Regions from separate parts of the Streptomyces sp. E11-3 genome, predicted to be linked through region 2. Evidence: riboswitches for the same ligand, from Rfam matches in the RefSeq annotation. Region 2 holds a riboswitch; each other region holds the start of a gene.

Region 1 (7,797 bases), on a different contig from region 2:
CGGGAACGGCCGAGTCACCCACATATGCCTCAGGTGAGGCCCCGGTCAGATGGCGCACCATCGCGACCATGCCCCCGTGGTACTGGAAGTAGTCGTCCGCATCGACCAGATCATGCTCACGCGTGTCGACGTTCTTCGCCGCCACGGCAATCCGCCGAAACGCCGTCTCCATATCCCCACGCGCGGCCCGCCCCTCAAGCCCACGCCCGTACGCGTAGCCGCCCCACACCGCGTACACCTCGGCGAGATCCGCGTCGCTACGCCAGTTCCGCGCGTCGATCAACGGCAGCAGCCCGGCCCCGTAAGCCCCAGGCTTGGAGCCGAAGATACGAGCAGTGGCCCGCCGCCGGTCACCGTGCTCCGCGGTGTCCTCGTCGGCGTGCGCCTTCACGAAGTTCCGCGCGGGGTCCTCGTCCAGCTCGGCCACCGCCCGTACCGCGTCATCGATCAGCCCGACGACATGCGGGAACGCGTCCCGGAAGAACCCGGAGATCCGCACGGTCACGTCGATACGCGGCCGCCCCAACTCCTCGACCGGCACCACCTCGAAGCCGGTCACCCGCCGCGACGCGTCATCCCACACCGGGCGGCATCCGAGCAGCGCCAGGATCTCCGCGATGTCGTCGCCCTGGGTGCGCATCGCCGACGTACCCCACACGGTCAGCCCGACCGACTTCGGGTAGTCGCCGGTGTCCTGGAGGTAGCGCGCCACCAGTGAGTCGGCGAGCGCCTGCCCGACCTCCCACGACAGCCGGGACGGAATCGCCTTCGGGTCGACGGAGTAGAAGTTCCGCCCCGTCGGAAGCACGTTGACCAGGCCACGGGTCGGCGATCCTGACGGCCCCGCCGGGACGTAACCACCGTCCAGGGCCCGCAGAATGTGCCCGATCTCGTCCGTCGTACGGGCAAGCCGCGGCACGACCTCCTCGCACGCGAAGCCGAGCACGGCCACCGCGTCCGGCAGGTCGACGCCGACCACCTCACGCACCAGCCCACGCACCGCGGTGAGGTCCCAGCCGCGCTCCTCCATGCCTTCGGCGAGCCGTCGGCACAGCTGCTCCAGCAGGTCGATGGCGTCCGAGCCGGTCCGCGCCGGCCCGTCGACGAGAGCCGTCAGCCCGTCCGCGACCTTGACCGCCGCGCCCGGCTCCGCCAGCAGCGCCTTCTCATCGAGCCCGAAGTGCTCGGCCAGACAGGCCCGCAGCCCCGGCAGCGCATTGGCGGCGCCACCCCACACCTGCGAGGCGCGCAGCACCGCCAGTACGAGGTTCACCCGCGCCTCACCGACCGGACCGCCACCCAGCACATGCAGCCCGTCCCGGATCTGCACGTCCTTGATCTCGCACAGATAGCCGTCGATGTGCATGACGAACTCGTCAAAGTCGTCGTCGTCCGGCTGATCGGCGACGTGCAGGTCGTGGTGCAGTTCGGCCGCCTTCACCAGCGTCCAGATCTGCGCCCGTACGGCCGGGGCCTTGGTCGGGTCGAGATCGCTGACCAGGGCGTACTCATCGAGGAGTTGCTCCAGCTTGGCCAGGTCGCCGTACGTGTCGGCGCGCGCCATCGGCGGCACCAGGTGGTCCACCACCGTGGCGTGGCCGCGGCGCTTGGCCTGGGTGCCCTCGCCCGGGTCGTTGACGATGAACGGGTAGATCAGCGGCAGGTCCCCGAGCACCGCGTCCGGTGCGCAACCGCCGCTCAGGCCGAGGCCCTTGCCGGGCAGCCACTCCATGGTGCCGTGCTTGCCCATGTGCACGATCGCGTCCGCGCCGAAGGACAGCTCCAGCCAGCGGTAGGCGGCCATGTAGTGGTGCGACGGCGGCATGTCTGGGTCGTGGTAGATCGCGATGGGGTTCTCGCCGAAGCCGCGCGGCGGCTGGATCATCACCACGACGTTCCCGAACTGCAGGGAGGCGAGCACGATGTCGTCGCCGTCCACGTACAGCGAGCCGGGCGGCTCACCCCACGCCTCCAGCATTCCGTCACGCAGCTCGGGGTCCAACGTGCTGAACCACGCCTGGTAGTCGGCGAGCGGCACGCGCGCGGGGGCGGCTGCCAGTTGCTCCTCGGTGAGCCACTCCACGTCGTGGCCACCGGCGTTGATGAGGCGGTGGATCAGCTCGTCGCCGTTGTCGGGGTGGCCGTCGACGCCGTACCCCGCGTCGCGCAGCGCGTCCAGGACCCGTACGGCCGACGCGGGCGTGTCCAGGCCGACCGCGTTGCCGACGCGGGAGTGCTTGGTCGGGTAGGCGGTGAAGACCAGCGCGAGCTTCTTCTCCGCGTTCGGCTTGTGCTTCAACTGGGCGTGCCGTACGGCGATTCCGGCGACCCGCGCGGCCCGCTCAGGGTCGGCCGCGTACACCGGGACGTCGTCCGGGCCCTGCTCCTTGAAGGAGAACGGGACCGTGATCAGCCGCCCGTCGAACTCGGGGATGGCGACCTGCATCGCCGCGTCCATGGGGGACAGGGCGGCGTCGGAGGCCTCCCAGGCCGCCCTGGACGAGGTCAGACACAGGCCCTGCAGCACAGGGGTGTTCAGCTCGGCGAGCGCCCCGATGTCCCAGGCCTCGTCGTCGCCGCCCGCCGACGCGTCCGACGCGTGCGTGCCGCCCGCCGCGAGCACCGTGGCGACGAGCGCGTCCGTCTGCCCGAGGATCTCGTACAGCCCGGCATCGGCGCCGCGCAGCGAACCGCAGTACACCGGCAGAGCGTTGGCGCCGCGCGCCTCGATCGCCTCGCAGAGGGTGTCCACGAAGGCGGTGTTCCCGGACAGCTCGTGCGCCCGGTAGAACAGCACACCCACGGTGGGACGGCCCGCCACGCGCGCGTAGGCGCCGTGCACCCCGAACTCCGGCATCTTCTGCGGCTCGGCGAAGCCCTGACCGGTCAGCAGCACCGTGTCGGACAGGAACCGGGCCAGCTCGACGAAGTTCCCCGCTCCGCCCTCGACGAGATAGCGCAGCGCCTCGGCGACCACACCCGCGGGCACCGACGACTCGGCCATCAGCTCCGCGTCGGGCACCGACTCGCCACCGAGCAGCACGGTCGGGACACCGGACGCCTTGAGCGCGGCGAGCCCGTCCTCCCAGGCGCGCTTGCCACCAAGGAGGCGTACGACGGCGATCTCGGCCCCGTCGAGCAGCGCGGGCAGTTCGGTCGCGACGTCGATCCGGGTCGGGTTGCCGATCCGGTACGGCGCGCCCGACGCGCGGGCCGCCAGCAGATCCGTATCGGCGGTGGACAGAAGCAGGACGGTCATGAAGGTGCCCCCGGGGCGATGAACGGGAGACCGGACGGAGCGCCGGTCTCGATCAGGCTGAGCAGCGCACTGGTGTCCGCGTGTTCTTCGATGAGGTCGCCGAGCCGGTCGAGCTGCTCCTCGCGCAGCGCGGCGAACGAGGTGTCGGGCGCGGGCACGAAACGGCGCCCTGCGGCGGCCGCGACCACGCGCAGGAAGGCGCGCCGGAACCCGTCGCTCTCCAGCGACCCGTGCCAGTGCGTCCCCCACACGGAGCCGACCCGGCAGCCGTCCAGGAAGGACTCGCCGCCCTCCACCCGAGCGGCACCGTGATGGATCTCGTAGCCCTCGACCCGCTCGCCCAGCGCCTGGCCGACCGGCCTGGCGAGGGTCTTCTCACGCGCGAACGTGACCCGGACCGGCAGCAGTCCGAGCCCCTCGACAGCGCCCGCGCGGGACTCGACCTCGTCCTCGATGTGCTCGCCGAGCACCTGGAAGCCGCCGCAGATTCCCAGCACCGGGCGGCCGTCGGCAGCCCTGCGCGCCAGCGCGTCCGCGAGACCGCGCTCCCTGAGCCACTCCAGGGCGCGCACCGTGCCCCGCGTGCCCGGCACCACGACCAGATCGGCGTCATGCAGCTCGTCGGGCCGGTCCACGAACCGCACCACCACGCCGGGTTCGGCGGCCAGCGCGTCCACATCGGTGAAGTTCGACATCAGCGGTACGGCGCACACGGCGACCCGCAGCACCTCGTCGCCGACCGGCGGAGCGACCACCGACTCGCGCACGGCGCCGCGCAGCGAGACCCGCAGCCCGTCCTCCTCGTCGATGCCGAGCCCGTGCGCGAACGGCAGCACACCGTACGTCCGCCGCCCGGTGAGCTGGCGCAGCATCTCCAGGCCCGGTTCGAGCAGGGACACATCGCCGCGGAACTTGTTGACCAGATACCCGGCGACCAGCTCCTGGTCGGTGCCGCTGAGCAGCGCCGTCGTACCGAAGAAGGACGCGAAGACGCCACCGCGGTCGATGTCCCCGACCACCACCACCGGGAACCGGGCCGCCCGCGCGATCCCCATGTTCACGATGTCGGTACGCCGCAGATTGATCTCGGCGGGACTGCCCGCGCCCTCACAGATCACCGCGTCGTACGAGCTCCGCAGCTCCTCCAGGCACTCCACCACCGTGCCGAGCAGGGCTTCCTGACGGCCCCCGTGCAGCCCTCACCCGGGGGACGACCCCCCAGACCCCCCGAAGAACCCGCGCGCGCTCATCTCGCCCACCGGCTTGCCCATCAGGACGACCTGGCTGGAGCGGTCGCTGCCGGGCTTGAGCAGCACCGGGTTCATCAGCGCGGTGGGCTCGACACGGGCGGCCTGTGCCTGCATCGCCTGGGCGCGGCCGATCTCGGCGCCCTCGCGTGTGACGAACGAGTTCAGCGACATGTTCTGCGCCTTGAAGGGCGCGACGGACACGCCCTTGCGCGCCAGCCAGCGGCAGATGCCCGCGGTGACCACGCTCTTCCCGGCGTCCGACGTGGTCCCGGCGACCAGCAGCCCGCCCCCACGACCTGTCCGCGGTGTCGGCGTCACGATGCCCCTCCCCGTCGTCGCGTACGGCGGCGCAGCGCCGCCGCCCCGAGCCGCCCGGCTACGGACGCGCCCAGCGCCAGCGCGCCGACCCGCCGCGACAGCCGTACGGCCCGCTCGATGTCCCCGACCTCGATCGTCCGGCCCTCGGTGTTGAGTACCGGTCGGTGCTCGACCCGTCCGCCGTAGGACAGTGTTCCGCCGAGCCGCACGCCCAGCGCCCCGGCGAACGAGGCCTCCACCGGGCCCGCGTTGGGGCTCGGGTGCTTGCTCGCGTCGGCCCGCCAGGCGCGCAGCGCGCCGCGCGGGTCGCCGCCCGCGACGACTCCGAGGGCGGCGGTCAGGCGGGCACCCGGCCATCCGGCCACGTCGTCGAGGCGGGCCGAAGCCCACCCGTAGCGCCGGTACTTCGCCGACTTGTGGCCCACCATCGCGTCCAGGGTGTTCACGGCCCGGAATCCGACCAGGCCAGGCACGCCGCCGACGGCACCCCACACCAGCGCGCCGACCACGGCGTCCGAGGTGTTCTCGGCGACCGACTCGACGACGGCCCGCGCGATACCGGGACCGTCCAGCGCCTGCGGATCGCGCCCGCACAGGTGCGGCAGCCGCTCCCGGGCGACGTCGAGGTCCCCGGCCTCCAGCGCGGAGCCGACGGCCCGCGCCTCACGCCCCAAGGACGTACCGCCCAGGACGGCCCACGTCGTGGCGGCGGTCAGCGCGACAGAAGCGGCGGGGGAGTGGCGCAGGGCGCGCGAAGCCAGCGCGGCGGCGCCCAGGGCACCACCAGCGCACACCGTGGTGTGCAGGGCACCCCAGCCGCGGTGGTCACGCCACAGCAGGCGCTCGACGGAGCCCGCCGCACGGCCGAACGCGGCGACCGGATGGCCGCGGCGCGGATCGCCGAGCAGCAGATCGCCGAGCAGGCCCGCGGTGGCGCCGTACGCGAGAACACGATCGGCACGCACGGGGTCAGCCGGCCGATACGCCTCGAAGGACCTCTGGAGTGCGGTGAGTACCCCACGCACGGGTACTCAACAGGCTGGTACTCAACAGACTGGTACTCAACAAGATGTGTGACGGGCAGCCCGGCATCGCGCTTTGTCCTCACTCAGGGTCCGCGCCCTGGTTCGACGGAAAACGGCGACGTGAGTCTCCTGGCTCCCGGATACGCGCAGCTCCCCCGGCCTTCCAATCCGCAGCCGCGGACCGTGACTTCCGGTGTTGGGGGAGAGCTCCCCGGTGACAGTGGCGGGACCGCGCCGGATTCGCACCGGCTTCCTCTCCTGCCGCCGTATATGGCTCCGGCAGTCCACCACGGTCCCCGAACGCCCGTCAACTCGTCGTTGACCTGCACAGGGACTGTGTTACGAGGACCACTTCGAGGTGGCCTCGCGGGGTCGCGCCGAAGCATTGAGGGAGCGCACGGAAGCGGCGCCCGGCGACCGTGGTGAAGGTCGCGAGGCGCCGCTCGCGGAGTGCGCTGCCCCCGTCAGGAGGCGATCATGGTTCCCGTCAGGAAACGATCATGAAGATGCCGTACGCCACCGCCGCGGTGCAGGCGGCGAAGCAGGCGTACGCGCCTGTACGTGCCAGGGTCGCGGAGCCGCCCTGCTCGGCGGCCTCCTCCTGCTTGGAGAGGCCGATCATGCCCAGGGTGAAGAGGGCCACCAGGCCGACGGTCGCCACGAGGCTGACGCCGAAGACGGAGCCGAGGGCTTCCCAGTCGATGTCCATGCTGCTGTTTCCTTAACTCGGGCTCGAAGCCGTGCTCATCAGACCCGGGCGGGTCGCGTGTCGGCGTCCGACGCCGCCGCGGCCTGGGCCGGGATGGTGGTCAGGGCCTCGTCGGCCGTCTCTGCGGCCGCCTCCGCGGCTTCGGCCGCGGCGGTCGGCGGCGGGACGACCGCCGCGATCGCGTTGGTCACGACACCCGCGGGCTCGGCCTCGCCCGAGGCGGAAGCGGAGGCGGCGGGGGCGTTCTCGTCGACCTCGTTGACGTTGGTGTGGTCGATGACCTGGCGGCGCGAGATAAACCAGATCGCGGCACAGGAACCGATCAGGAAGGCGACGACGACGGCGACGCCCCAGTCACCCTGCCGGGCGACGAACTCCGCCAGCGCGGCGACCAGACCGGCGGCCGGCAGGGTCAGACCCCAGGCCACGAACATCCGGGTCGCGGTCGACCAGCGGACCACACCGCCCTTGCGGCCGAGGCCCGCGCCCATCACGGCGCCGGAGCAGGAGTGTGTGGTCGACAGCGAGAAGCCGAGGTTCGACGAGGACAGGATGACCACGGCCGCACTGGTCTGGGCGGCGAAGCCCTGCTGCGGCTGGAGGTCGGTGAGGCCCTTGCCCATGGTGCGGATGATGCGCCAGCCGCCCAGGTAGGTACCGAGCGCGATCGCCATACCGGCGGAGACGATCACCCAGACCGGCGGGTTGGAGCCGGGCGCGAGAGCGCCGCCAGCGACCAGCGCCAGGGTGATGATGCCCATCGTCTTCTGGGCGTCGTTGGTGCCGTGCGCCAGCGAGACCAGGCCGGCGGAGGCGATCTGGCCGCCGCGGTAGCCCTTCGCCGAGGTCTTCGCGCTGACGTTCTTGCCGAGCTTGTACGTCAGCCGGGCGCCGATCATCGCGGCGATACCGGCGACCAGCGGGGCGGCGACGGCCGGGATCAGCACCTTGGTGACGACGACCCCGCCGTTGACACCGCTGATGCCGATGGACGCGATGGTGGCGCCGATCAGACCGCCCATGAGGGCGTGCGAGGAGCTGGAGGGCAGGCCGACCAGCCAGGTCACCAGGTTCCAGAGGATGGCACCGACGAGTGCCGCGAGGATCACCTCAGGTTGGATGCCGTCCTCCTGCACCAGCCCCTTGGAGATCGTCTTGGCGACCTCCACGGACAGGAAGGCTCCGACCAGGTTCAGCACGGCGGACATGGCCACCGCGGCTTTGGGCTTCATCGCG
Region 2 (7,797 bases):
GCCCGCCGGTCTGGTGCGCGGCCTCCTCGACGGCTGGGTGGCGGACAGCCCGGACTCCCGGGATTGGCGTGATCTGGAGGAGGTCTGCTGAGCGGCGGCAGGTGCCCGCGTCGGCTGGCCTTAGGCTGTATGCACCACAGGTCTTGGTTGAGGAAGGCGTACGGCGGACATGTCGCAGCAGGACACCGAACAGCAGCTCGCTGAGAACGCGGCGGTACTCCCCGTCGACGACGAGGGCTTCGTCGTGGACACCGAGGACTGCGAGGAGCGCGAGCAGGCCTACCGCGACCGTGGCACCGCGCGTCCGATCACCGTCGTCGGCAACCCCGTCCTGCACAAGGAGTGCAAGGACGTCACCGCCTTCGACGACGAGCTGGCCAAGCTGGTCGACGACATGTTCGCCAGCCAGCACGCCGCCGAGGGCGTGGGCCTGGCCGCCAACCAGATCGGCGTCGACCTGAAGGTCTTCGTCTACGACTGCCCCGACGACGTCGGCAAGCGGCACACCGGCGTCGTCTGCAACCCCGTACTCGAAGAGCTCCCGGCCGACAGCCGCTCGCTCGACGACTCCAACGAGGGCTGCCTCTCCGTCCCCACCGCCTACGCCTCGCTGGCCCGCCCCGACTACGCGGTGGTCCGCGGCCAGGACGAGAAGGGCAACCCGATCACGGTCCGCGGCACCGGCTACTTCGCCCGCTGCCTGCAGCACGAGACGGACCACCTGTACGGCTACCTGTACATCGACCGCCTCTCCAAGCGCGACCGCAAGGACGCGCTGCGGCAGATGGACGAGGGCACGCCGCGCTACGAGGTCGTACCGAACGCCTGAGCCGTTCTGTCGGCCGCTGCTCCAGCTGTCGCGGCGCCTTCGATTCGCACGCCTGTCCGATGGAAGATCACCTAGGGTGTGCGGCATGACGCTGCAACTTGTTCAGGTGAACTTCAAGGCCGGGGACGACTCGGCGCTCGGCCGGTTCTGGGCGCAGGCGCTCGGCTGGGGTGTTTCCAGTGAAGGGCCCGGCGTCACCAACCTGGAACCCGTGGGCTTCGACTGGCCGGACCCGTCCGCCGTCTGCATCGATCTCGTCCGCGTCCCGGATCCGGAGACGGTGAAGTGCCGCGTGCACATCGAGCTCGCCACCACCTCCGAGGCCCATCAGGCGGAGTTGGTCGCACGGCTGAAGGAGCTCGGGGCGACGCCCGCCGATGTGGGCCAGGGCGACGCGCCGTGGACGGTGCTGGCCGACCCGGAAGGCAACGTGTTCAGCGTCCTGGAGCCCCGGGAGCTCTACCGGGACACCGGGCCGATAGCCGCCGTGGTCGTCGCCTGCGCCGACCCACGGGCCATGGTCCGGTTCTGGGGCGAGGCGCTCGACTGGACCGTCCACGAGCTGACCGACGACCGCGCCCTGCTGCGCTCCGTCAAGGACGTCGGGCCGTACCTGGAGTTCCGCCGTACGCCCGACGACGAGGTCGTATGGAACCGCGTCCATCTCGACGTGATGTCCGACCCCGTCGACGATCAGGCGAGGGAGGTCGCCCGGCTCGAAGGCATCGGCGCGATACGGGCCGACGTGGGGCAGGGTGACGTCTCCTGGGTCGTCCTGGCCGACCCGGCGGGCAACGAGTTCTGCGTCCTCGGCAGGGGCTGACGCGCTCGACCGATGGTGCCGGCGTGACTCTCCACGCCGGCACCATCGACAACTGTCAGAAGTCGTCGTCGAACGACACCGAGCCCTCCACCGCGACCTGGTACGCCGACGGCCGCCGCTCGAAGAAGTTGGTCAGCTCCTGCACGCCCTGGAGCTCCATGAACGAGAACGGGTTCTCCGAACCGAACACCGGAGCCAGGCCCAGCCGCGCCAGCCGCTGGTCCGCGACGCACTCCAGGTACTGCCGCATCGACTCGGTGTTCATCCCCGGCAGCCCCTCGCCGCACAGGTCGCGCCCGAACTGCAGCTCCGCAGTCACGGCCTCGCTCAGCATGTCGGTGATCTGCCGGTCGAGCTCGTCGTCGAAGAGGTCGGGCTCCTCCTTGCGGACGGTGTCCACGACCTCGAAGGCGAAGTTCATGTGCATCGTCTCGTCCCGGAACACCCAGTTGGTGCCGGTGGCCAGGCCGTGCAGCAGCCCGCGGGAGCGGAACCAGTACACGTAGGCGAAGGCCCCGTAGAAGAACAGCCCCTCGATGCACGCCGCGAAGCAGATCAGGTTCAGCAGGAAGCGGCGGCGGTCGGCCTTGGACTCCAGGCGGTCGATGGACTCCACCGAGTCCATCCACTTGAAGCAGAACTCGGCCTTCTCGCGGATCGACGGGATGTTCTCGACGGCGGCGAAGGCGGCCGCACGGTCGTCCGGGTCGGGCAGATAGGTGTCCAGCAGCGTCAGATAGAACTGGACGTGCACGGCCTCCTCGAAGAGCTGCCGCGACAGATACAGCCGCGCCTCGGGGGAGTTGATGTGCTTGTAGAGGGTGAGCACCAGGTTGTTCGCCACGATCGAGTCGCCGGTCGCGAAGAAGGCGACCAGGCGGCCGATCATGTGCTGCTCGCCGGGGGAGAGCTTGGCGAGGTCGGTGACGTCGGAGTGGAGGTCGACCTCCTCCACGGTCCAGGTGTTCTTGATGGCGTCCCGGTAGCGCTCGTAGAAGTCCGGGTAGCGCATGGGGCGCAGGGTGAGTTCGAAGCCCGGGTCGAGCAGGTTCTTCTCGGATGCGGGGGTCGTCACTGGCAGGCCTCGCAGGATTCGGGGTTTTCCAGGGAGCAGGCGACCGCGTCGGGTTCGGGCGTCGCCTGTACGGGGATGGGGGCGGCGGCCGGTGCCGACTGGCCGGACGCGGCGCGGGCGATGCGGGTCGCCGGGCGGGAGCGCAGGTAGTACGTCGTCTTCAGGCCCTGCTTCCAGGCGTACGCGTACATCGAGCTGAGCTTGCCGATGGTCGGCGTCTCCAGGAACAGGTTCAGCGACTGCGACTGGTCGAGGTACGGCGTACGGGCCGCGGCCATGTCGATCAGCGCGCGCTGCGGCAGCTCCCACGCGGTGCGGTACAGCGCCCGGACCTCGTCGGGTACCCAATCCAGGCCCTGCACCGAGCCGTTGGCCTCGCGCAGCGCCTCGCGGGTCCGTGCGTCCCAGACGCCGAGCCGCTTGAGGTCCTGCACCAGGTAGGCGTTGACCTGGAGGAACTCGCCGCTGAGGGTCTCGCGCTTGAAGAGGTTGGAGACCTGCGGCTCGATGCACTCGTAGACGCCCGCGATGGAGGCGATGGTCGCGGTCGGCGCGATCGCCAGGAGCAGCGAGTTGCGCATGCCGGTCGTGGCGATGCGCTCGCGCAGTGCGGCCCAGCGCTCGGGCCAGTGCTGCTGTACGCCGTAGTGGTCGGGGTGCAGCACGCCGCGCGCGGTACGGGTCTTCTCCCAGGCCGGGAGAGGGCCGCCTCGCTCGGCGAGGTCGGCGGACGCCTCGTACGCGGCGAGCATGATCCGCTCGGCGATGCGGGTGGAGAGGGCCTTGGCCTCGGGGGAGTCGAAGGGCAGGCGGAGCTGGAAGAAGACGTCCTGCAGGCCCATCGCGCCCAGGCCCACCGGGCGCCACTTGGCGTTGGAGCGCCCGGCCTGCTCGGTCGGGTAGAAGTTGATGTCGACGACCCGGTCCAGGAAGGTCACGGCGGTGCGGACGGTGGCGTCCAGCCGCTCCCAGTCGATGTCGCCCGTCCCGTCGTCCCCCTCGACCACGAACGCGCCCAGGTTCACCGAGCCCAGGTTGCAGACGGCCGTCTCGCCGTCGTCCGTGACCTCCAGGATCTCGGTGCACAGGTTCGACGAGTGGACCGTGTGGCCGGGCTCGGCGGTCTGGTTGGCGGTGCGGTTGGAGGCGTCCTTGAAGGTCATCCAGCCGTTGCCGGTCTGCGCGAGGGTGCGCATCATCCGGCCGTACAGGTCACGCGCCGGGATGGTCTTCTGCGCCAGTCCCTGGGCCTCGGCCTTGCGGTACGCCGCGTCGAACTCGTCGCCCCACAGGTCGACCAGCTCCGGCACATCGGAGGGCGAGAACAGCGACCAGTCGCCGCCCGACTCGACCCGGCGCATGAACTCGTCCGGGATCCAGTGCGCCAGGTTGAGGTTGTGCGTACGCCGCGCCTCCTCACCGGTGTTGTCGCGCAGCTCCAGGAACTCCTCCAGGTCCGCGTGCCAGGTCTCCAGGTAGACACAGGCGGCGCCCTTGCGGCGGCCGCCCTGGTTGACCGCGGCGACCGAGGAGTCGAGGGTGCGCAGGAACGGCACGATGCCGTTGGAGTGGCCGTTGGTGCCGCGGATCAGCGAACCGCGGGAGCGGATACGGGAGTACGGGAGTCCGATGCCGCCCGCGTGCTTGGAGAGCCGCGCCACCTGGTGGTACCGGTCGTAGATCGAGTCGAGCTCGTCCAGCGGCGAGTCCAGCAGGTAGCAGGAGGACATCTGGGGGTGCCGGGTGCCGGAGTTGAACAGGGTCGGCGACGACGGGAGGTAGTCGAGCCTGCTCATCAGGGAGTACAGCGCGGCGACTTCGTCCACGGCCCGGTCGGAGTGGTCCTCGGCGAGGCCTGCGGCCACCCGGAGCATGAAGTGCTGCGGGGTCTCGATGACCTGGCGGGTGACGGGGTGGCGCAGCAGATAGCGGCTGTGCAGCGTCCGCAGTCCGAAGTAGCCGAAGCGGTCGTCGGCGCCGGTGTCGATCAGCGCGTCCAGGCGGGCCGCGTGGGTGCGTACGAATTCGGCCGTACGGTCCGCGATCAGGCCCTCGCGGTGTCCGGTGGCGACCGAGTCGGAGAAGGTGACAACCCCCTGCGAGGCTGCCTCCTTGGCGATGGTGACCGTCAGCAGCCTGGCCGCCAGGCGCGCGTACGCCGGGTCGTCACCGATCAGGCCCGCGGCCGCCTCGGTGGCGAGCGAGCGCAGCTCGGCCTCGTCCGATCCGGCGTGCCGGCCGCGCAGCGCGGCGGCGGCGACCTTGCCCGGGTCGGTGTCGGGGAGGTCGGCGGTGAAGTCGGTCAGGGTCCGCAGCAGTGCGGTGCCCGGGGCGTCTTCGACCCGCTCGGCAACCCTTGAGACAGGATCGGCTGGCGCGATGGTCACGGTGGAGCACTCCCTCGCTCGGCGCGGGGCCCGCGGGGAGCGGCGGGGGAGACGGGCGCGGGCACCCGTGCCGGGCCACCGCGCTCCGCGTCCACCAGCCCATTCCACGAGGCCCGGACGTATCGGCACCCGGACCGGACGGTACGAGTGCGCTGTCGGCAGGACCTCGGACTGAGCGGGTACGCAAAAGCGCACCAGTACACCGTTGCGGGACAGTTCCGGATTTGCACCGGATTCCCCTGCGGCGACAGCGAGCACGAGCATACATGTGGGGTTCGTTGGTTGCGGGACCCCCCACATATTGTGTCGCGGTGTCCCTGCGTAGGGTGGGGCGCGCTAGGCCACGGGCCGCGGTGTCACGGGTTGCCGAGCCACGCCACGGGCCGCGGTGTCACGGGTTGCCGAGCCACGCCACGGGCCGTCGCGCTACCAGGCCAGCGCGTAGGTGAGGAGGCTGACCAGGTCGGGTACGGGCTCCCAGTCGCGGTCCGGTGTCCGTACGAAGCCAAGCCGTTCGTAGATCCGGTGTGCCGAGTGCATCGAGGCCTGAGTGGACAGCACGACGCCGGTGCACTCCGCGGCCCGCGCCCGCTCCAGGCAGGCCCGCACCAACGCCTCGCCCACACCCCGGCCGCGCGCGGCCGGGTCCACGGCGAGCATCCGGAACTCGGCCTCGCCGGTCCTGGCTATCTCCGCCAGGGGAGTCCCGGCCACCGCGAAGGTCACCCCGCCGAGCGGCGCCGCGCCCGTCGGCCCGCCGCTGTCCACGGCGACGAGTACCTCGGCCTTCGCCGCGCGCGAGGCCACGTCGCGCAGCGTGTGCAGATACGGGTCCTCGGCGCCGAAGTCCAGGTGGCCGTCCTGGAGATAGGCCTGTGCGGTGAGCTCGCCCAGTGCTTCGTACTCCTCGGCCCGTGCCGGTCTGATCTGGAAGTCCATGATTCGCAGTGTGCCGTACGGCGCTGACAGCGGGCCGCGGTTTTCCCCAGGGAAACCGGCGGCCCGCTGTCATGGGGTCAGCAGCAGCGGAAGCCCTCGCGGGGATCGCGCCCGTGCCCGTCGGTGCGCCGCCGCTCGAACTCGCCGCGGCACAGCACCGGGGCGTCCGGATGCTCGTGGCGGGCCCGCTCGACATAGCGGTCGTAGGCGTTCTCGCCGGTGAACTCGCGTACGTACCACCACAGTCGGGCCAGTGCCCCGCGTGGCGCGGCGGTCGCGCTCACCGGACCGGCTCCGGCTCGTCGGGGCGCTGCTCGGGGATGCCGCCGCCGGGGCCCAGGCCCGCGGCCGCGAGTTGGGCCTTCTCCTCCGGCGTCGCGATCAGTTCGTCCGGGGCGATGATCTGGGACTCCTCGTACGGGGCCTCCTTGAGCTCCGCCGACTGCGGGTTCCGTATGGCCTTCACACAGACCCGTACGGCGTCGGCGATCACGACGACGATCAGCAGTGCGAACACCGCCGAAAGGGTGCCCTGGACCGTGGTGTTGGTGACGATCGTCTCCAGGTCCGCGAGTTCCTTGCCGCTGAAGTCCCCGGAGTCGATCTTGTCCTGGGTCGCGGAGCGCAGGCTGAAGAAGCCGACGCGCGGGTCGTCCGAGAACACCTTCTGCCAGCTGGCGGTGAGGGTGACGACGGCGTCCCAGGCGAGCGGGACACCCGTCACCCAGGCCCACTTGAGCCGCCCGGACTTGATCAGCATGACCGTGCAGACCGTGAGGGCGACCGCGGCGAGCAGCTGGTTGGAGATACCGAAGATCGGGAAGAGCTGGTTGATCCCGCCGAGCGGGTCATGGACGCCGACCCAGAGGAAGTAGCCCCAGGCCAGCACCACCAGGGCGCTGGTGAGATAGACGCCGGGCAGCCAGCCCACATCGCGGAACTTCCCGAGTACGGGTTCGGTCCTGCCCAGCGCCCTGCCCAGGCCCCGGGGCATCCAGGATGCCTGCCGCGCCTTGCCGACCAACGGCTGGGTGTTGCCGATGACTTCCTGGAGCATGAAGCGGCCGACGCGGGTGCCGGAGTCGATCGCGGTGAGGATGAACAGCACCTCGAACATGATCGCGAAGTGGTACCAGAACGCCATCATGCCGGAGCCGCCGATGACGCCCGAGAAGATGCTGGCGACGCCCAGCGCGAAGGTGGGTGCGCCACCGGTGCGCGACAGGAGCCCGTCCTCGCCCAGGTGCACGTCCTGGGCGGCCGCGGCCAGGTCGGCGGGCGTGATGGAGAAGCCGAAGCCGGTGATCGTGTCGGAGACGGTCTGCAGATCGGCGCCGATGATGTTCGGCGGGGCGTTCATCGCGAAGTAGAGCCCTGGGTCCAGGACACAGGCCGCGATCATCGCCATCACGGCGACCGAGGACTCCATCAGCATGCCGCCGTAGCCGACCATGCGGACCTGGGTCTCCTTCTGGATCATCTTGGGCGTGGTGCCCGAGGAGATCAGGGCGTGGAAGCCGGAGAGGGCGCCACAGGCGATGGTGATGAAGACGAACGGGAAGAGCGAGCCCGCGAAGACCGGCCCGTCGCCGCGTCCCGCGAAGTCGGTGACGGCGTCCATCTTCATGCCCGGCAGCGTGAAGAGGATGCCGAGCGCCAGCATCCCGATCGTGCCGATCTTCATGAAGGTCGAGAGGTAGTCGCGCGGTGCGAGCAGCATCCACACCGGGAGTACGGAGGCGAC
Region 3 (7,797 bases), on a different contig from region 2:
GCGCCGGGCGCGGCAGCGTCGCCGGGCCCCGGCGCGGAGTCAGCGGTGCCGGGCTCGGCGCCCGAAGCGGCAGGTCCTGGGGCGTTTCGGCGGGTGGGGGCGGGCGCCAGAGACTGGTCCCCCGCCCCGCCCCTTCCCGAAAGGCCTCGCCGGCCGGGCTCACCGATGGCCTCAAACGCCGGCCGGGCTGACATTCGGTCCGATGCCGCCGACGCGCGGGCCTCGTCCTGTTTACCGATGGCCTCAAACGCCGGCCGGGCTGACATTTGGTCCGCCGCCGCGCGGGCTTCGCCCTGTCTGCGGCCTCTGCGGAGGCCGAAGTAGTACGCCAGTACGCCCGCGCCCAGTGCCGCCTGCAGGGCGAACAGGGCCGACTCGACCTCGCCCGACGGCGGTTCGTAGAGCGGGGTGAACCAGGGCTCGTAGTCGGGGTCGATCTCGGTGATCGCGCCCTCCGCCTCGCCGTCGGCTCCCGTGAACGGCTCCTCCTTGTCGTCGCCGAGGCCGAGCGCCAGGGGCAGTACCGCCAGCGCGGCCACCACCAGCAGCAGGAGGGTGTTGATCTTCGCGTTCCTGGTCATCGGGACTCCGCCTCCGTACCCTTCGCCGCCTGCGCCTGCGCCTGCGCCCGCGCCTGCTTCCGCGTCAGGAGCACGCCGAGCCGGGTCAGCTCCCCCTTGCTGGACCGCACCAGAAGGCGCATCACCAGCACCGTCAGCAGCCCTTCGCTGATCGCGAGCGGGATCTGCGTCACCGCGAAGATCGAGCCGAACTTGCCGAGCGATCCCAGGAACCCGCTGCTCGGGTCCGGGAAGGCCAGCGCCAGTTGGACGCTGGTGACGCAGTAGGTCGAGAGGTCCGCGACGAACGCGCCGCCGAACACCGCGCCCATCAGCGGCACGTCGAACCGCTTCAGGAGGCGGTAGACGCCGTACCCCGCCCACGGCCCGACGATCGCCATCGAGAAGACGTTGGCGCCGAGTGTGGTGAGCCCGCCGTGCGCGAGCAGCAGCGCCTGGAAGAGCAGGGTGATGGTGCCGAGTACCGCCATGATCGGCGGCCGGAAGAGGATCGCGCCGAGCCCCGTACCGGTCGGGTGCGAGCAACTGCCCGTGACCGAAGGGATCTTCAGCGCGGAGAGGACGAACGTGAAGGCGCCGGACGCGCCGAGCAGCAGCGTGCTCTCGGGGTTGGACCTGACCTCACGGGTCAGGGCGCGTACGCCGTGGACGACGAACGGCGCCGCCGCGGCGCTCCAGGCGACCGCGTGTACCGGTGGGAGAAAACCCTCGGCTATGTGCATGGCTGAGCAGACCCTCTCCAGCACCTCGTGGATGGACAACGCGCCTTGGCCGGTCTCCTGGCTTACGGGTCGTACCGCCCGAGACTCCGCCTTCCCGGGTACACGGAGGTACCCAGTGGCTGCCCCTGGGGGCTGGAGCCGGACTTCCCGATCACAGTGGCGAGGGCCGCATCGGCATCACACCGATTTCCCGTACACCAAGGCGTGGTGACACTAGTCCGCTGGTACCGGACCTGACAACTACAGACGACTGCGGGCCGTGACCCCCCACTTCCCGTGGGTTCTCGCGCGGTCTATGGGCAGTCGCCGTCGAAGATGCGCTCGTACGTGCGGAAGAGCTTGGCGCCGCCCTTGGCCTTGCCCTTGGGCTTCGGCTTGGCCGGGTACTCCATCACGGGCACCGGCTTGCACACCGACCACTTCTGCGTGTCGCCGGAGTCGTCGAAGCCGAACGTACCCGAGGCCCCGAGCACGCAGCTGACACAGCTGGTGCCGCCCGCGGTGTCGAGGATGCCCATGTTCACGATGGTTTCGTAGATGTCGTCCTTCGTTGGCATGACCCGAGGTTCGCCTTCCTCGGTCGTCTCGGGGTCGTTGATGTCGTTGTACGCCTGGTCGAAGGCCTCGGAGAGCACGGTGAAGGCATCCCGGTACATGATCGAGTAGCCGTCGTCCAGCGGCCGCTCCCCCAGCTTGTGCTGCTTCTCCACCGCCCCGAACTGCTCCAGGAAGGCGCCGAGCCCGTCCGGCCGCTCCTTGTGCTTTTTCTCCTCCCACCACGCGGGGTCGACCGAAGCCGCGTTCACCAGCGTGATGTTGGCGTCCCGCATCCGCTGGGTGAGCTCCGGCGTGGTGTACTCCAGGCCGAGCCCGATGCCCACCTTCAGGATGCGCAGCGGCCGGGAGCGGTCGCAGGAGGGTTCCTTCACCAGCCTGTTGATCAGGTACGGAAGGTCGTGGTCCCGACCGGCGAAGAAGACCGTGTCCGAACCGGTCACACAGACCTTCTGGGCCACCGAGGAGAAGCGGCGCGGGATTCCGGCGTCCTCTCCGGTCATGCCCAGGAAGTAGGCCCGGTTCTTGCGCAGTCCGTACTTCTTGCCGAACTCGACCTCGAACACCTCACGCAGGTCGAGTGAGTACGAGTCCGTCCGCCGGTTGTCCGCCACCAGGAATCCCCGCTTGCCCGGCTCCTCAGCCAGGTACCCGTCCAGGGCCTGCGCCAGAAGTTTGTTCGACGGAGAGGTCTTGAAGAGGTAGTCGTCCCGCATCGTCGTCCCGGTGAGGATCGGCCCGACCGAGGGGATGCTGTGCTCGCCGAGCGCCTCGACCGCGGCGAGGGTCTGCGGGGTGCTGCTCGGCATGCCGAGCACCCCGACCAGCGGTGAGTCGCCGCCCGTCATCCCGGCCAGCCGGTCCACGGCCGGGCGCCACTTGTCCAGGTCCTTGCCGTCGTTGGCCAGCAGGAGCTGGTAGTGCGGGCCCGCTTCCGCGTTGGCCTCCAGCTGGGCCGTGTAGGCGCCTGCCAGAGCCCGCCTGATCTCGACCGGGCTCATGGTGCTGCTGTCATCCGATGTGAAGGGCATCAGGAGCGCGATCCGCGCATAGGCAACGGGCGGCCTGCCGCCCTCCGGGTCCTCCCAGGCCTTCTTGACCCGGGCGTTCTCCTTCGCGACGGCGCTGATCAGGGTCTTGATCTTCGGGTCGCCGTCCAGTGAGTCGGTCGCGGTGACGCCCACGCACTCGCCGCCGACCTCCTCCAGACCGTCGCCACAGTCCTCGGGCAGCAGGGTGACGACGAGCACGCCGAGCCCGACGAGGAGTGCGAGGCACACCACCGCGGCGATGGCCTTGTCCAGCGGGCCCCAGACATGGTTCCTCCAGCGCGTCAGCATGGTTCGTCTCCCCTTACGACTGCGGCTGCGATGGTTCGATCAGGACTGCGACGGTGATGGTTCGACTACGGCTGTGACTACGACGACTACGGCTGCGGCTGTGATGGCTCGATCGGGCAGGGCCATCCGTGCCGCAGCGACACCGGCCAGGTCTGCGCGGCCCGGTTCAGTACGGCGTGGCCCGACGGGTGTTGTACGGAGAGGTACCGCAGCTCCGTACCGACGCCGTCGCAGAGGTCGTCCAGTGGCTCGGCGTACGTCTCGCGCAGGTACCAGACCGCGTGCAGCAGCCGGTTGACGGAGCGTGCGGTGGCGTCGGTGTCGGCGCGCAGGTGGTCGTGGGCGCCGCGGGCGATCTCGGCGCGCTGGTCCGTCCACTGGGCTCTCGGCGGGTGTGGTGCGGTGGTGATGTGGCGCAGGGCGCGCAGCCAGTCGGCCGCGTCCTGCTGGTCGAACCGCTCGGTCAGCCGGGTCACCACCGGGTCGGGGCCCGACGCGGCGAGGGTGTGCCGCAGGACGTCGGCCTCGTGTGCGGCGCCGAGTGCCTCGTAGTGCTCGCGCAGGACGGTGTGCGTGTGCTGCCACCGGCGGCCCTCGTCCGGGCCCCCGCGCGCCCGGTGGACCAGCAGGTCCCGCAGGAAGGGGTCGGGGACGAAGCGCGGGCGGCCGTCATCGGCCGCCTCGTCCGGGGCGGCCGTGTGGGCCGTGTTGGCCGCGTCGGCGGTCCAGTGCTCCTCTTCCAGGTACCGGGCGGCCTCGGCGGCGGGCAGCGGGGCGGTTCCGACGCCCGTCGACCGGGACGCGAGGGTGTCGGCGGCGTCGCGGTCGGGGGCCGGGGAGAGCAGCACGAGGTGGTCGCGGTGCTGGGGGTGCGGGATCAGGCGTTCCAGGAGCAGTTCGGCGACCGGGCGGTCGTCCTCGGTGCGCAGGTCGAGCAACTCATCGGGCCCGACGGTCCGTTCACCGGCCGCGCGGACGACGGCCGCGCCGAGCAGGGCGCTGCCCGCCGGGTGCCCGCGGGTGAGCGCGTGCAGGGCGGATGGCAGTTGGCGGTGCAGGGGTGCGTCGGCGCGGTCGAGCATCAGCAGGACATCGTCCAGGTCGAGCGGTGCGAGCGGGACGACGAGGAGCCCGGCCGATGTCGACGCGGGTGTGGTGCGGGACCAGCCGGAGGTGCTGAGGAGTTCGGTGAGCTGGCGGCGGGTCGCGTCCGGGTAGCGGGCGGTGGCGTCGCCGAGCCGGGTCGCGACGAGGACCAGCGGGTCGAAGGCGCCGGGGCCGGCCGCCGCCCGGTGTTCGAGGATCAGGTCGAGCAGTTGCTCACCGCCCTCGGTGTGGACGTTGTCCAGCAGGACCAGCGGCCGGGGGGTGCGGTTCGCCCGCTGCCAGCGGCCGTAGGCCCCGGCGAGGTCCTCGACGAAGGCGGCGACCAGGAGGCGTTCGACCGCGTGCCGGTAGGCGCCGCCCTGGTGGAAGCGGAGGCAGAGCCGTACCAGCGCGGCCTCGCCGTCGTCGGAGCCCGCGACGTGGCCGTGGTACCACTCGCGCACGGCGCGGGCGGGGCGGGTCTTGGTATGCCTGCGGAAGTACTGCGTGACGACGGCGGTGGCCACGGCTTCCAGGTCCTGCTGTCCGCCGGTGTGGGCCAGGCCCTCGCTGACCTCGTACGTCCAGTCCCCGCCGCCGCCGTCCTGGCCCGCCTCGTCGGCCTTCTGCAGGTCGCAGGCGACGAGCAGCCGGTCGATACGGACGCGGGCCAGGCGCCGCTCGTGGTCGCCGCCGCGGTGCCAGCTGGAGATGGCGAACAGGCCGGGGAGCAGCCGGGGGAAGCCGGTGCGGCTGAGGGCGGGCGCGAGGTCACACACCAGCTGGACGAGCACCTCCACCACGGCGGAGGTGTTCGAGGCCGGGAAACCGGCGTGGCGCGCGGGGTCGACCTCCGCCACATCGACCCTGCCTAGGGGGACGCGCCCCCGGTAGGCCTGGTCCAGGGCGTCCAGGACGGCGGTCTTGCCCATGCCGTGGCGGCCGGTCAGCAGGACGACGGGCTGGTCGCCCGGGTGTTCCTGGCGCACCAGTTCGCGTTTGGCGGGTGCCAGGCCGACGAGTCGGGGCACCAGGGCGTGCAGCAAGGGGTCGCGTGCGTACAGGTGTGGCCGCATGGTCCTCCTCTTGCCGAAAGATCAGATGGGAAACGCGTCAACCGCCGAGCAGCCTTCCCAGGGCCTGCCCTATCGCGTCGAGCGCGACCTGTCGGCCCACGGTGTCCGGGCTGTCGCCGAGCAGCCGCCTGACCCTTTCCATCAGGCCGCGCTGGCGGTCCGGGTCGGGTTCGCCGTCCGGGCCGCCGGGCCGTGCCAGGTCGTCCGCGCTGTTCAGCAGTGCTGTGCGGGACGCGTCGTCCGGGGCCAGTACGGGCGCCAGCTGGCGTATCAGGCGGGACAGTTCGGCGGGTGACAGGGCGGTCTGGATCGACTGGTGGAAGTCGCCCTGCGCGACGTTGACCGTCTCGGCCTCGATGTGGGTCTGCTGGGGGCGTTGCCGCTGCCGCGCCACGAACTCCCCGATGTCGCCCGTCTCGCTCTCGCTGAGTACGGCGTCCGTACCGAGCGAGGTGAGGGCCACCTCCGATCCGACGCCGCCCTGGAACTCCGGTCCCGTACAGGTGATCAGGCGCGAGTCGGCGAGGTAGGACAGGGCGCGGGCGACTTCGGCTCGGGACAGGGCCTCGCCGAGGAAGAACAGCTCCGCCGAGTCGAAGAAGGCCTCGATGCGCAGCGGCTGCCGGTCGGAGCGTGCGTAGATCCAGCGCAGTACGGCGCTGGTGGCGTGGCGGCCGCGCCGTACCGGGTCGGCCCTGCGGGCCTGCAGCAGCCGGGCCTCGGCCACGCCCTCGGGCAGCAGGGTCACCGTGGGGGCGTACTGCCTGGGGCCCTGTGCGCTGATCAGCTGCTGCTCGCCGAGGCGGTCCACGAGGGACCATACGGTGCTCTGCGGGATGCTCTGCCAGGTGCCGAACTCGGCGCAGTCCACGGGGAGGCCGGGGCTGCGCATGACCTGGTCCCAGACCCACAGGAGCAGGCGTGAGCGGAACCGGTCGAAGCTCTCGCTGTCGTGGTCCGGGAACGGAGGCGCTGCGGCTGACACTGTCTCAGTCCTGTTCATCCTCGGCCGACGGCTTGGGCGGGTGCCATACCCGGGCGAGCTCGCTTGCCCCCCGAAACTACACAGGTTCCACGCGCCTCACCACGGAAAGTCAAAAGGCAACTACCCTCCTTCCCCCAGGAGTTCACCGCATGCGCGTACGAATGGATCAAACGTTCTGACGACGGTGTCAGCCGTGCCGGGCGAAGGCTTCGGCGATCTCGTCGCCGAGTACCTCCGGCGCCCGCGTGCGTCAGCGTGCCAGGGCGTCGCGTACCGCCTCGTCGGTGCGGGCGACGACTGCCGTGCCGTCGTCCGCGGTGATGATCGGGCGCTGGATCAGCTTCGGGTGCGCGGCCAGCGCGGCGATCCACCGGTCGCGGACGTCCGCGGTACGCGGCCACGCCTGACGGTCCGCCAGGCCGAGGGCCTTGGCGTCGGCCTCCTGGGTGCGGGTGATGTCCCAGGGTTCCAGGCCGAGTCGGGCGAGTACGGCACGGATCTCGTCCTCGGTGGGTACGTCTTCCAGGTAGCGGCGCACGGTGTAGTCGGCGCCTTCCGCGTCGAGCAGTTTGATCGCGCTGCGGCACTTCGAGCAGGCCGGATTGATCCAGATCTCCATGCCCCAAGCGTAGGGCGACAGGTGGGGCGGACGGGGCATCAAAGGGCTTCTGGCCAGCGGCTTTTGTCAGTGCCCCGCAGTAGAATAGAAGCAGTGTTCGAGATGGTCCGCGAGGGCCTCGACCACCCCTGGAGGATGCCCATGGCCGCTGCCGTACTCACCGCGAAAACCCTGCCGATCGACCTGCCCTACATGCCCCTGGTAAAGAAGCCGCTGCCCGCCGGACGACCGCGCGAGTGGTACATCCGGCACAACCGCCGACTGAAGGCCATGCGCCTGGCCATCGCCCTGCTCGACTCCGGCGTCTACCGCGCCGAGCAGGCCGACGACCGCAGGATACGTTCCACCGCCGAGCTCGTCGGCGTCCATCCGCCGTCCGACATCACCTGCCATATGGTGCGGGCACTGATGCGCTACAGCCGCTGATCACCCACCTCCACGGCTCCGCGCCACCGGGTCGTCGCTCAACGCGGCCTGGTGGCACGGACGATCGCGGAGTGCATACGGTCGGCGACCGCGTGCGTGGCGGTGATCTCGATGCCGGTGAAGCCAGCCGCCGCCAGGCCCGCGCGGTACTCGGCGAACGACAGGGCGCCCGCGACGCACCCCACGTGGTCGCCGCGTTCGGCGCGCTGCTCGGGGGTGAGTCCGTCCTCGGCGACCACGTCCGTGACGCCGATGCGGCCACCCGGCTTCAGCACCCGGAAGGCCTCCGCGAAGACGGCGGGCTTGTCCGTCGACAGGTTGATCACGCAGTTGGAGATCACCACGTCGACGCTCGCCGACGGCAGCGGCACCAACTCGATGGCGCCCCGGAGGAACTCCACGTTGGT
Region 4 (7,797 bases), on a different contig from region 2:
TCGAAGGACAGCTGGACGACGTTCTGCAGATAGGCGCCGATGGACGTGACGAACTCGTTGAGCAGGAAGAGCGTCGGACCAGCGATGAGCACGAAGACCATCAGCGAGGCGGCGAGCCCCATGTTCAGGTTCGACAGCCACTTGATGCCCTTCTTCACACCGGTGACCACGGAGATGGTGGCCACGAGGGTGATCAGGGCGATCAGGACGACCTGGGTGGTGGTGCTGGGGTCGTCGACCCAGTCGAGGAATTCGAGTCCGGCGGAGATCTGCATCACGCCGAGGCCGAGGGAGGTCGCCACGCCGAAGAGGGTGCCGACGATCGCGATCACGTCGATCGTGTTGCCCAGACCGCCCTTGACCCGGTCGCCGAGGATCGGCTCGAGTGCCCAGCGGATGGAGACCGGGCGGCCCTTGCGGTGCACGGCGTAGGCGATGGCCAGGCCGACCACGACGTAGATGGCCCAGGGGTGGAAGCCCCAGTGCATAAACGTCTGCACCAGGGACTGCTGGGCCTGTTCGGCCGCCTGACTGACGGTCTCCTGGTCCGGCGTATCGCCGACTCCGGGCCGGGGTGCGGCGAAGTGGGTCAGCGGCTCCGCCACGCCCCAGAAGACCAGACCGATGCCCATACCGGCGGCGAACAGCATCGACAGCCATGAGCCCAGGCTGAACTCGGCCTTGTCCTCGTTCTTTCCGAGCTTGATGTCACCGAAGTGCCCGATGCCGACCCAGAGGGAGAAGACCACGAAGACGGCGACAATGGCCGTGTAGTACCAGCCGACACCGCCGACGACCTCCGTGTTGATGTCGCCGATCACCTTCTTCGCGTTGTCCGAGAAGATCGTGGCGTACAACACGAAGGCCAAGATGATCCCCGCGGCGGGCAGGAACACCCACGGAGCGATGGACGGCGCGTCTGGCTTCCTGCCCGTTTGCTCGTCACTCGGTGGACTTGCCACCTGATCCCCAGTCACTCAGATACCAAGCCTTATCTTCGGTGATCTTTGACAATTCTCTTAACTACCCGACGCACCTGCCCTCATCGGTCCTCGACACACATCACAGCTTCATCACTGAACGAAAACGGAGCGGACGTCAACCCTTGGCGCACGTATCCGCCACAGGACACACGTATCCGTGCGGCCAGGCCGATCAGGCCTTGCGGCCGACTCCGCCGAACATGGCCACCTCTTCGGGCTCCCCGTCCTCGGTTCCGTCCGCGCGCCACCGCGAGCAGGACACCACGCCCGGCGGCAGCAACGTCAGTCCGTCGAAGTAGCGGGTGATCTGCTCCGGGGTGCGCTGGGTCAGCTTCGGGGTGCCGTGTTCGTTCCAGAACTCCACGGCGCGGTCCACGTCGGGCATCGCCGGGCTGGTGATCGTGTGCGAGAGCACCAGGTGGCTGCCGCTGGGCAGGGCGTCAAGAAGGCGGCGTACGACACCGTAGGACTCCGCGTCGTCGTCGATGAAGATCACCACGCCCAGCAGGACGAGCGCGACGGGCTGGGTCAGGTCGAGGGTCCGCGCGGCGCGTTCCAGGATGGCGTCGACATCGCGCAGGTCGGCGTCGAGGTAGTCGGTCCGGCCCTCGGGGGTGCTGGTGAGCAGCGCGCGGGCGTGGGTGAGGACGAGGGGGTCGTTGTCCACGTACACGATCCGGGATTCGGGCGCGACCCGCTGCGCCACCTCGTGGGTGTTGTCGGCGCTGGGCAGTCCGGTGCCGATGTCCAGGAACTGCCGCATGCCCAGCTCCCCGGCCAGGTACCGCACACAACGGCCGAGGAAGAGGCGGTCGGCGCGGGCGTAGTCGCCGATGCCGGGGTGGAGTTGCCGGATCTGGTCTCCGGCTTCGCGGTCGACCAGGTAGTTGTCCTTGCCGTCCAGCCAGTAGTTCCATATCCGGGCGGTGTGCGGCCTGCTGGTGTCGATACGGTCGCGGGCGTCGCGCGTGGCGGCGTTGCCCTGTGCCTCGTCGGTCATCTGGCTCCTTCCCAACTCCTGTGTGTGCGAGGCATCTTGGCACGGAGGTCAGTGCGTACGCCGACGGGGGCACGCGCACGGAGGCGTACGCGGACGGGGGCGCACCCGGCATGAGGTGCGCCCCCGCTCTGCCGCTACGCGAACGTCAGCCGACCGCCTCGGCGGAGGCACCGGGGAGGTCGCCCCGGGCGCGGCGGGCTGCTTCCGCCATGCGTTCCAGCGCGGGGCGTACCTCCTGCCAGCCGCGGGTCTTCAGACCGCAGTCCGGGTTGATCCACAGGCGGCGCCCGGGCACCGCGCGCACGGCGCGGGCGATCAGGTCGGCGAGTTCGTCCTCGGCGGGGATGCGCGGCGAGTGGATGTCGTACACCCCGGGCCCGACCTCGCGCGGATATCCGGCGGCGGCCAGTTCATCGGCGATCCGCATGCCCGAGCGGGCGGCCTCCAGGCTGATGACGTCGGCGTCCAACTCCTCGATGGCGGCGAGGATGTCGCCGAACTCGGCGTAGCACATGTGGGTGTGGATCTGGGTGTCCGCGCGTACGCCCGACGTGGCCAGGCGGAACGCCTCGGTGGCCCAGGCCAGGTACCCGGACCGGTCGGCGGTGCGCAGCGGCAGGGTCTCGCGCAGGGCGGGTTCGTCGACCTGGATCACGGCCGTGCCCGCCGACTCCAGGTCACCGACCTCGTCGCGCAGGGCGAGGGCGACCTGCCGTGCGGTGTCCGCGAGCGGCTGGTCGTCACGGACGAACGACCAGGCCAGCATGGTCACCGGGCCGGTGAGCATGCCCTTGACGGGCCGTCCGGTGAGGGACTGGGCGTAGCCGGTCCACCTGAGGGTCATGGGCTCGGTCCGTGACACGTCCCCGGCCAGGATCGGCGGGCGTACATAGCGGGTGCCGTACGACTGGACCCAGCCGTGCCGGGTGGCGAGATACCCCGTCAGCTGCTCGGCGAAGTACTGCACCATGTCGTTGCGTTCCGGCTCGCCGTGTACGAGGACGTCAAGCCCTGCCTTCTCCTGGAAGGTGACGGTGTCCCGGATCTCGGCGGCGATCCGCTCCTCGTACGCCGCCTGGTCGATGCGGCCGGTGCGCAGGTCGGCGCGGGCGGTGCGCAGTTCGGGGGTCTGCGGGAAGGAGCCGATGGTGGTGGTGGGCAGGTCGGGCAGGCCGAGCCTGGCCTGTTGCGCGACCGCGCGTTCCGCGTACGGCTGCGGGCGGCGGGTGTCACGGTCGGCGACGGCCGTGCAGCGGGCCCGTACGGCGGGGTCGTGGGTGAGGGCGGAGGCGGTACGGGATGCCAGGGCGGCCCGGTTCGCGGCGAGTTGGGGCGCGATGGCGTCGACGCCCTCGGCCAGGCCGCGGGCCAAGGTCGCCACTTCGTCGGTCTTCTGCCGGGCGAAGGCGAGCCAGCGGGCGACCTGCGGGTCGAGGTCGCGTTCGGCCGTGGCGTCCAGGGGTACGTGCAGCAGCGAGCAGGACGGCGCGACATCGACCCGGTCGGCGAGACCGAGCAGTGTGGCCAGGGTCGCGAGGGCCTTGCCCAGGTCGCTCAGCCACACGTTGCGGCCGTCGACGACGCCCGCGACGAGCCGCTTGCCGGGCAGCCCGCCGACCGCGGCCAGCGCGTCGAGGTTGGCGGCGGCGGGCCCGGTGAAGTCCATCGCCAGGCCGTCGACGGGGGTCTGGGCGAGCACCGGCAGCGCGTCACCGAGCCGGTCGAAGTACGAGGCGACCAGCAGCCGCGGCCGGTCGGCGAGGATGCCGAGGTCCCCGTAGGTGCGGCGCAGTGCGCTCAGTACGGCCGGGGGCTGGTCCTGCGCCAGGGCGGGTTCGTCGAGCTGCACCCACTCGGCGCCCGCGGCCCGCAGGTCGGCCAGGACTTCGGCGTACACCGGCAGCAGCCGGTCGAGCAGCGTCAGCGGCTGGAAGTCCGCGGGGGCGCCGTCCGCGGGCTTGGCGAGCAGCAGGAAGGTGACGGGGCCGACCAGGACCGGGCGTGCGGTGTACCCGAGCGCGGTGGCCTCGCGGAACTCGGCGAGCTGCTTGGCGGAGTCGGCGGTGAAAATCGTGTCGGGGCCCAACTCAGGGACCAGGTAGTGGTAGTTGGTGTCGAACCACTTGGTCATCTCCAGCGGCGGCGCGTCCTGGGTGCCGCGGGCCATGGCGAAGTAGCCGTCCAGCCGGTCGGTGTCGCAGGCGGCGCGGTGCCGCGCGGGGATCGCGCCGACCATGACGGCGGTGTCCAGGACGTGGTCGTACAGCGAGAAGTCGCCGGTGGGCACTTCGTCGATGCCCGCTTCGGTCAGCGTGCGCCAGGTGTCGCGGCGCAGTTCGGCGGCGGTGGTGTGCAGGGTCTCGGCGGTGTGCCGTCCGGCCCAGTAGCCCTCGATGGCCTTCTTCAGCTCGCGGCGCGGGCCTTGGCGCGGGTAGCCGTACACGGTGGCCAGGGGCGGCACGGTGGCAGGTCGTCGATCCACGGAACTCTCCTTCGCGAGTCCGGTCGGACCTCACGGCGCGTACGCGAAGGAGAGGGCACCGCACCGCGGTGGGAGCCCTGCCGCCGCGAACCCGCCCACGAGGTCCCGGTTGGACCGCACCCCGCTGCGGGGTACGGGCAGTGGCAGGTATTCGGACTCGCGGGCACGCCTGCGTCGTCGCGTCGCGTCAGCACTCGTACGGTGTCGTACGGACGCGCACGCAGGCTTCTACTGGCCGTCGCTTCCCAGGCCCTTCGTCGGACCCAGTGCGTGTGACGGCGGTCGTTCCCACTCACCGCTGCGGGGCAGTCCCGGATTCCCACCGGGTTCCCTCTTGCGACGCATCCCGCCTGGCGGACGGGGCGAACCAGCTGCGTCCGCCAGCGTACCCGTACCGCTGCCGGCTTGCGTGGGAGTGCGCTCCAAGACACCTACGCGGGCGGCGACTTCATCGCCAGGCGGCACCGCCTACCGTCGTACGATCTGCGGCGGCGCCGCGCGCCCGGCGGCTCCCGCGGCGTCCTTGGCGTTGTGCAGGGAGCGCAGGGCCAGCAGCAGCACCCCGATGTCGTCGAGGAGGATCGGGTCGGGAAGCAGGTCCACCGGGGAGATCACGTAGAGCAGCGCGCCCCAGAAGGCGAGCTTGTTCTCCAGCGGGACGCCCGCGTCGCGCAGCAGCTTGCGGGCCCGTACGAGACGGACCAGGAGGACGATCACCAGCACGACGGTGGTGAGCAGGATGAGGCCCACGACCGCCGCGATGACTTTCAGTTCGGTACTCATCCCCCTTCTCATTCCCGTTGCCGGGGCCCGCATCCCCGGGGAGGCGGGCCCGGAACCCGATCGGCGTAGGCCGGTCAGAGCCCGGAGGCAGGCGGTCCTGAGGCGGCGGCCTTGAGCTCGTCGGCGGTCAGGGGCGGGCCCTGGAGCGGGGGCTTGCCGCGTCCTCGCATCACCGCGACGGCGATGTCCGGGTGTACCCAGGCGGTCGGCGGCGCCGACATGGTCATCACGTCGAAGAGGGCCTGGGCGACCACGGCGCGGTCGGTTGCGGTCTCCATGAAGCGGTCGACATATCGATTCAGGAGCTTCGCGGCGGCCGGGGGCTGCTTGCCCTTGGCGCCGGGGTAGAGGATGTCCTGCGACGTCGCCAGTTCCCAGGCGAAGGCGGCTCTGCGGCCGATGGCCCGCTGCACATGGCGGGCCAGACCCGGAGCGCGCAGCCGATCGTACGCCGACGGCCCGGACGCGAGCTGGTCGCGCAGGGCGGTGATGCCCTGAGCTGCCACGGACATGCCCTGTCCGTAGACCGGGTTGTATGTGGCCACCGCGTCGCCCACCGCGATGAAGCCCTCCGGCCAGTGCCTGGCCTTCTCGAAGTAGCGGCGCCGGTTCACCGTGCTGCGGGAGAGGGTCACCTCGTCGGTCAACGGTGTGGTCTGCGAGATCAGTTCGCCGACGACCGGGTGCCGCACGGAGCGGGCGAAGGGCTCGAACCCGGCCGGGTCACGGGTGGGTTCGCCGCCTCGGGTGCCGGAGAGGGTGACCAGCCAGCGGGCGCCCTCGACCGGGACGATCGTCGCGGTCTGCCCTGGGACCGGGACGCGCGGGTCGGACTGGACGTTGACGATGGGGAAGTCCTCGGTGCCTTCCGGGGCTCGGTAGACGCGACTCGCGTAGACGAGGCCGGAGTCGACCTCGGCCTCCTCGATGGGGCCCACGCCCAGGGCCTCCAGCCATGCCGGAGCCTGCGAGCCGCGGCCGCTCGCGTCGATGACCAGGTCGGCGTGCAGGATCTGCTCGCCGTCCTCTGGGGTGCGTACGCGGGCGCCGGTGACCCGGTCGGGGCCGCCCACCAGGCCCAGGAAGTCGGTGCGTTCGAGGACGGTGACCGAGGGCAGGGGCAGCACCTGCTCCCTGACCACCCAGTCCAGCAGGTCGCGGGAGCAGGCGATCACGTACTGCATCTCGGACCAGCGGCGCATCCAGCCCTGGGCCGTCATGGTGACCAGGCCGGTGGGCAGCGGGATGCGGCGGGCTCCGGCGGCCAGCCACCGGTCGGTGATGCCGGGCAGCAGGCTCTCGAAGGCGCGGGCGCCGCCGGACCACAGCAGATGTGTGTGCCGGGCCTGGGGCAGGGACTTGCGTGCGCGGGGGCCCTCGGGGAGCGTGTCACGCTCGATGACCATGACCTCGTCGACCGCGTCGGTCGCACGGGCGAGGACGGCGGCCGTGAGCATTCCGGCCAGCCCTCCGCCCACCACTACAGCACGGCGCGGCCGGCCGGAGTGTCCGGTGGGCAGGGACGGGGATCGGCTCATCGTGGGCTGCTCTCTGTACTGGCCGCCGCCTGACGGGCCGCGGCGACAATCGGGGACCGCAGGGCGCGGGACACCCTCGCCAGGGACCTCGGACCGGCGCCCGCACCGGCGGCGATGGCCGATGCGGGTTCGGTCGACGACGGTCCGGGCGACGACGCTCCGGCGGGGGGCGATCCGGTCGACGACGGTCCGGCGGGGGGCGATCCGGCGGAGGGCGGTGACGAGGGCGCGGCAGGGCGGTGTTCGGCCCCGGCCGGTACGTACCCGGCCCTGGCCGTCTCCGCGGCCTTCACCCGTACCGCCGCGGCCACCATCGCCGCGTCGCCCACCGCCCCGGCGTCCGGGACGTCCGCGCCACCGGCGAGGGCGGCCTCGTACCCACGGGTCCGTACCGTCTCGTCGAGGAACGGCTGCAGGCCGAGGAGGCCGTCGTGGATCTGCGTCTCCCGCAGAGTGGCGCGCAGACCGGGCGCCGCCCACCAGGCGATCCGCACCGACGCGCCCTCGCTCCGGGTGGACAGGTGCAGCTCCCGCCACAGGGCGCCCAGCCGCCAGTAGGTCAGCCAGGTACGGGCGGCGTCCGAGAGCCGCGGGCCCACCAGCGGCAGCAGGAAGCCCACCACGGCGAACAGGGCCCCGACGGACGCGAACACGGGGGCGGCGTCGGTGCTCAGCGCGTCGAGGTCGGCTCCACACCACCGTGCGGTCACAGCCGTGAGCTTGGCACAGACATAGGCGATCTTGAACAGATAGCCGGTCACGATGATCATCAGGCTGGCCCGCAGCCAGCGGCTCCGCACCTGACGGGCCCAGCGCCAGCACAGGACGCAGACGCCGAAGGCCGGGGCGGCTATCGCCACGAGGTACAGCACGATCATCTCGCGGATGTACGGCGTGGTCGCGTAGTACGTGTCCAGGTCCCGCAGCCGTTCGACCGGGGCGCTGCCCAGGGCGAAGAGCACCGCGAGCGCGACGCTCACCAGGCCGTAGCCGGCCATCAGGGCACGGGTG

Evidence for each region. A riboswitch is a leader RNA that binds a small molecule or an ion and turns the genes downstream of it on or off. The one in region 2 is predicted to bind cobalamin.
Region 1: another riboswitch for cobalamin. It lies ahead of U9R90_RS23825 (cobalamin biosynthesis protein); the one in region 2 lies ahead of U9R90_RS11115 (ribonucleoside-diphosphate reductase subunit alpha).
Region 3: another riboswitch for cobalamin. It lies ahead of U9R90_RS26110 (energy-coupling factor ABC transporter permease); the one in region 2 lies ahead of U9R90_RS11115 (ribonucleoside-diphosphate reductase subunit alpha).
Region 4: another riboswitch for cobalamin. It lies ahead of metE (5-methyltetrahydropteroyltriglutamate--homocysteine S-methyltransferase); the one in region 2 lies ahead of U9R90_RS11115 (ribonucleoside-diphosphate reductase subunit alpha).

What each region holds. Positions count from the first base shown of each region.
Region 1 covers NZ_JAZGRL010000002.1:1,079,110-1,086,906, reverse strand. The annotation lists gene cobN (cobaltochelatase subunit CobN) at 1-3,259, opposite strand, end outside; partial or broken gene U9R90_RS23830 (cobyric acid synthase) at 3,256-4,827, opposite strand; gene U9R90_RS23825 (cobalamin biosynthesis protein) at 4,824-5,792, opposite strand; cobalamin riboswitch at 5,975-6,109, opposite strand; gene U9R90_RS23820 (hypothetical protein) at 6,340-6,561, opposite strand; gene U9R90_RS23815 (anion permease) at 6,600-7,797, opposite strand, start outside.
Region 2 covers NZ_JAZGRL010000001.1:2,480,850-2,488,646, reverse strand. The annotation lists gene U9R90_RS11135 (tetratricopeptide repeat protein) at 1-91, shown strand, start outside; gene def (peptide deformylase) at 170-829, shown strand; gene U9R90_RS11125 (VOC family protein) at 915-1,652, shown strand; gene U9R90_RS11120 (ribonucleotide-diphosphate reductase subunit beta) at 1,708-2,664, opposite strand; gene U9R90_RS11115 (ribonucleoside-diphosphate reductase subunit alpha) at 2,724-5,114, opposite strand; cobalamin riboswitch at 5,254-5,395, opposite strand; gene U9R90_RS11110 (GNAT family N-acetyltransferase) at 5,541-6,053, opposite strand; gene U9R90_RS11105 (CstA-like transporter-associated (seleno)protein) at 6,131-6,337, opposite strand; gene U9R90_RS11100 (carbon starvation CstA family protein) at 6,334-7,797, opposite strand, start outside.
Region 3 covers NZ_JAZGRL010000002.1:1,547,748-1,555,544, forward strand. The annotation lists partial or broken gene U9R90_RS26105 (energy-coupling factor ABC transporter substrate-binding protein) at 273-581, opposite strand; gene U9R90_RS26110 (energy-coupling factor ABC transporter permease) at 578-1,303, opposite strand; cobalamin riboswitch at 1,333-1,520, opposite strand; gene U9R90_RS26115 (ABC transporter substrate-binding protein) at 1,597-3,198, opposite strand; gene U9R90_RS26120 (ATP-binding protein) at 3,285-5,360, opposite strand; gene U9R90_RS26125 (hypothetical protein) at 5,398-6,345, opposite strand; gene U9R90_RS26130 (arsenate reductase family protein) at 6,596-6,964, opposite strand; gene U9R90_RS26135 (hypothetical protein) at 7,106-7,390, shown strand; gene arsM (arsenite methyltransferase) at 7,429-7,797, opposite strand, start outside.
Region 4 covers NZ_JAZGRL010000002.1:1,248,191-1,255,987, forward strand. The annotation lists gene U9R90_RS24600 (BCCT family transporter) at 1-977, opposite strand, end outside; gene U9R90_RS24605 (SAM-dependent methyltransferase) at 1,156-1,983, opposite strand; gene metE (5-methyltetrahydropteroyltriglutamate--homocysteine S-methyltransferase) at 2,129-4,465, opposite strand; cobalamin riboswitch at 4,607-4,835, opposite strand; gene U9R90_RS24615 (YkvA family protein) at 4,934-5,248, opposite strand; gene U9R90_RS24620 (FAD-dependent oxidoreductase) at 5,323-6,786, opposite strand; gene U9R90_RS24625 (MAB_1171c family putative transporter) at 6,783-7,797, opposite strand, start outside.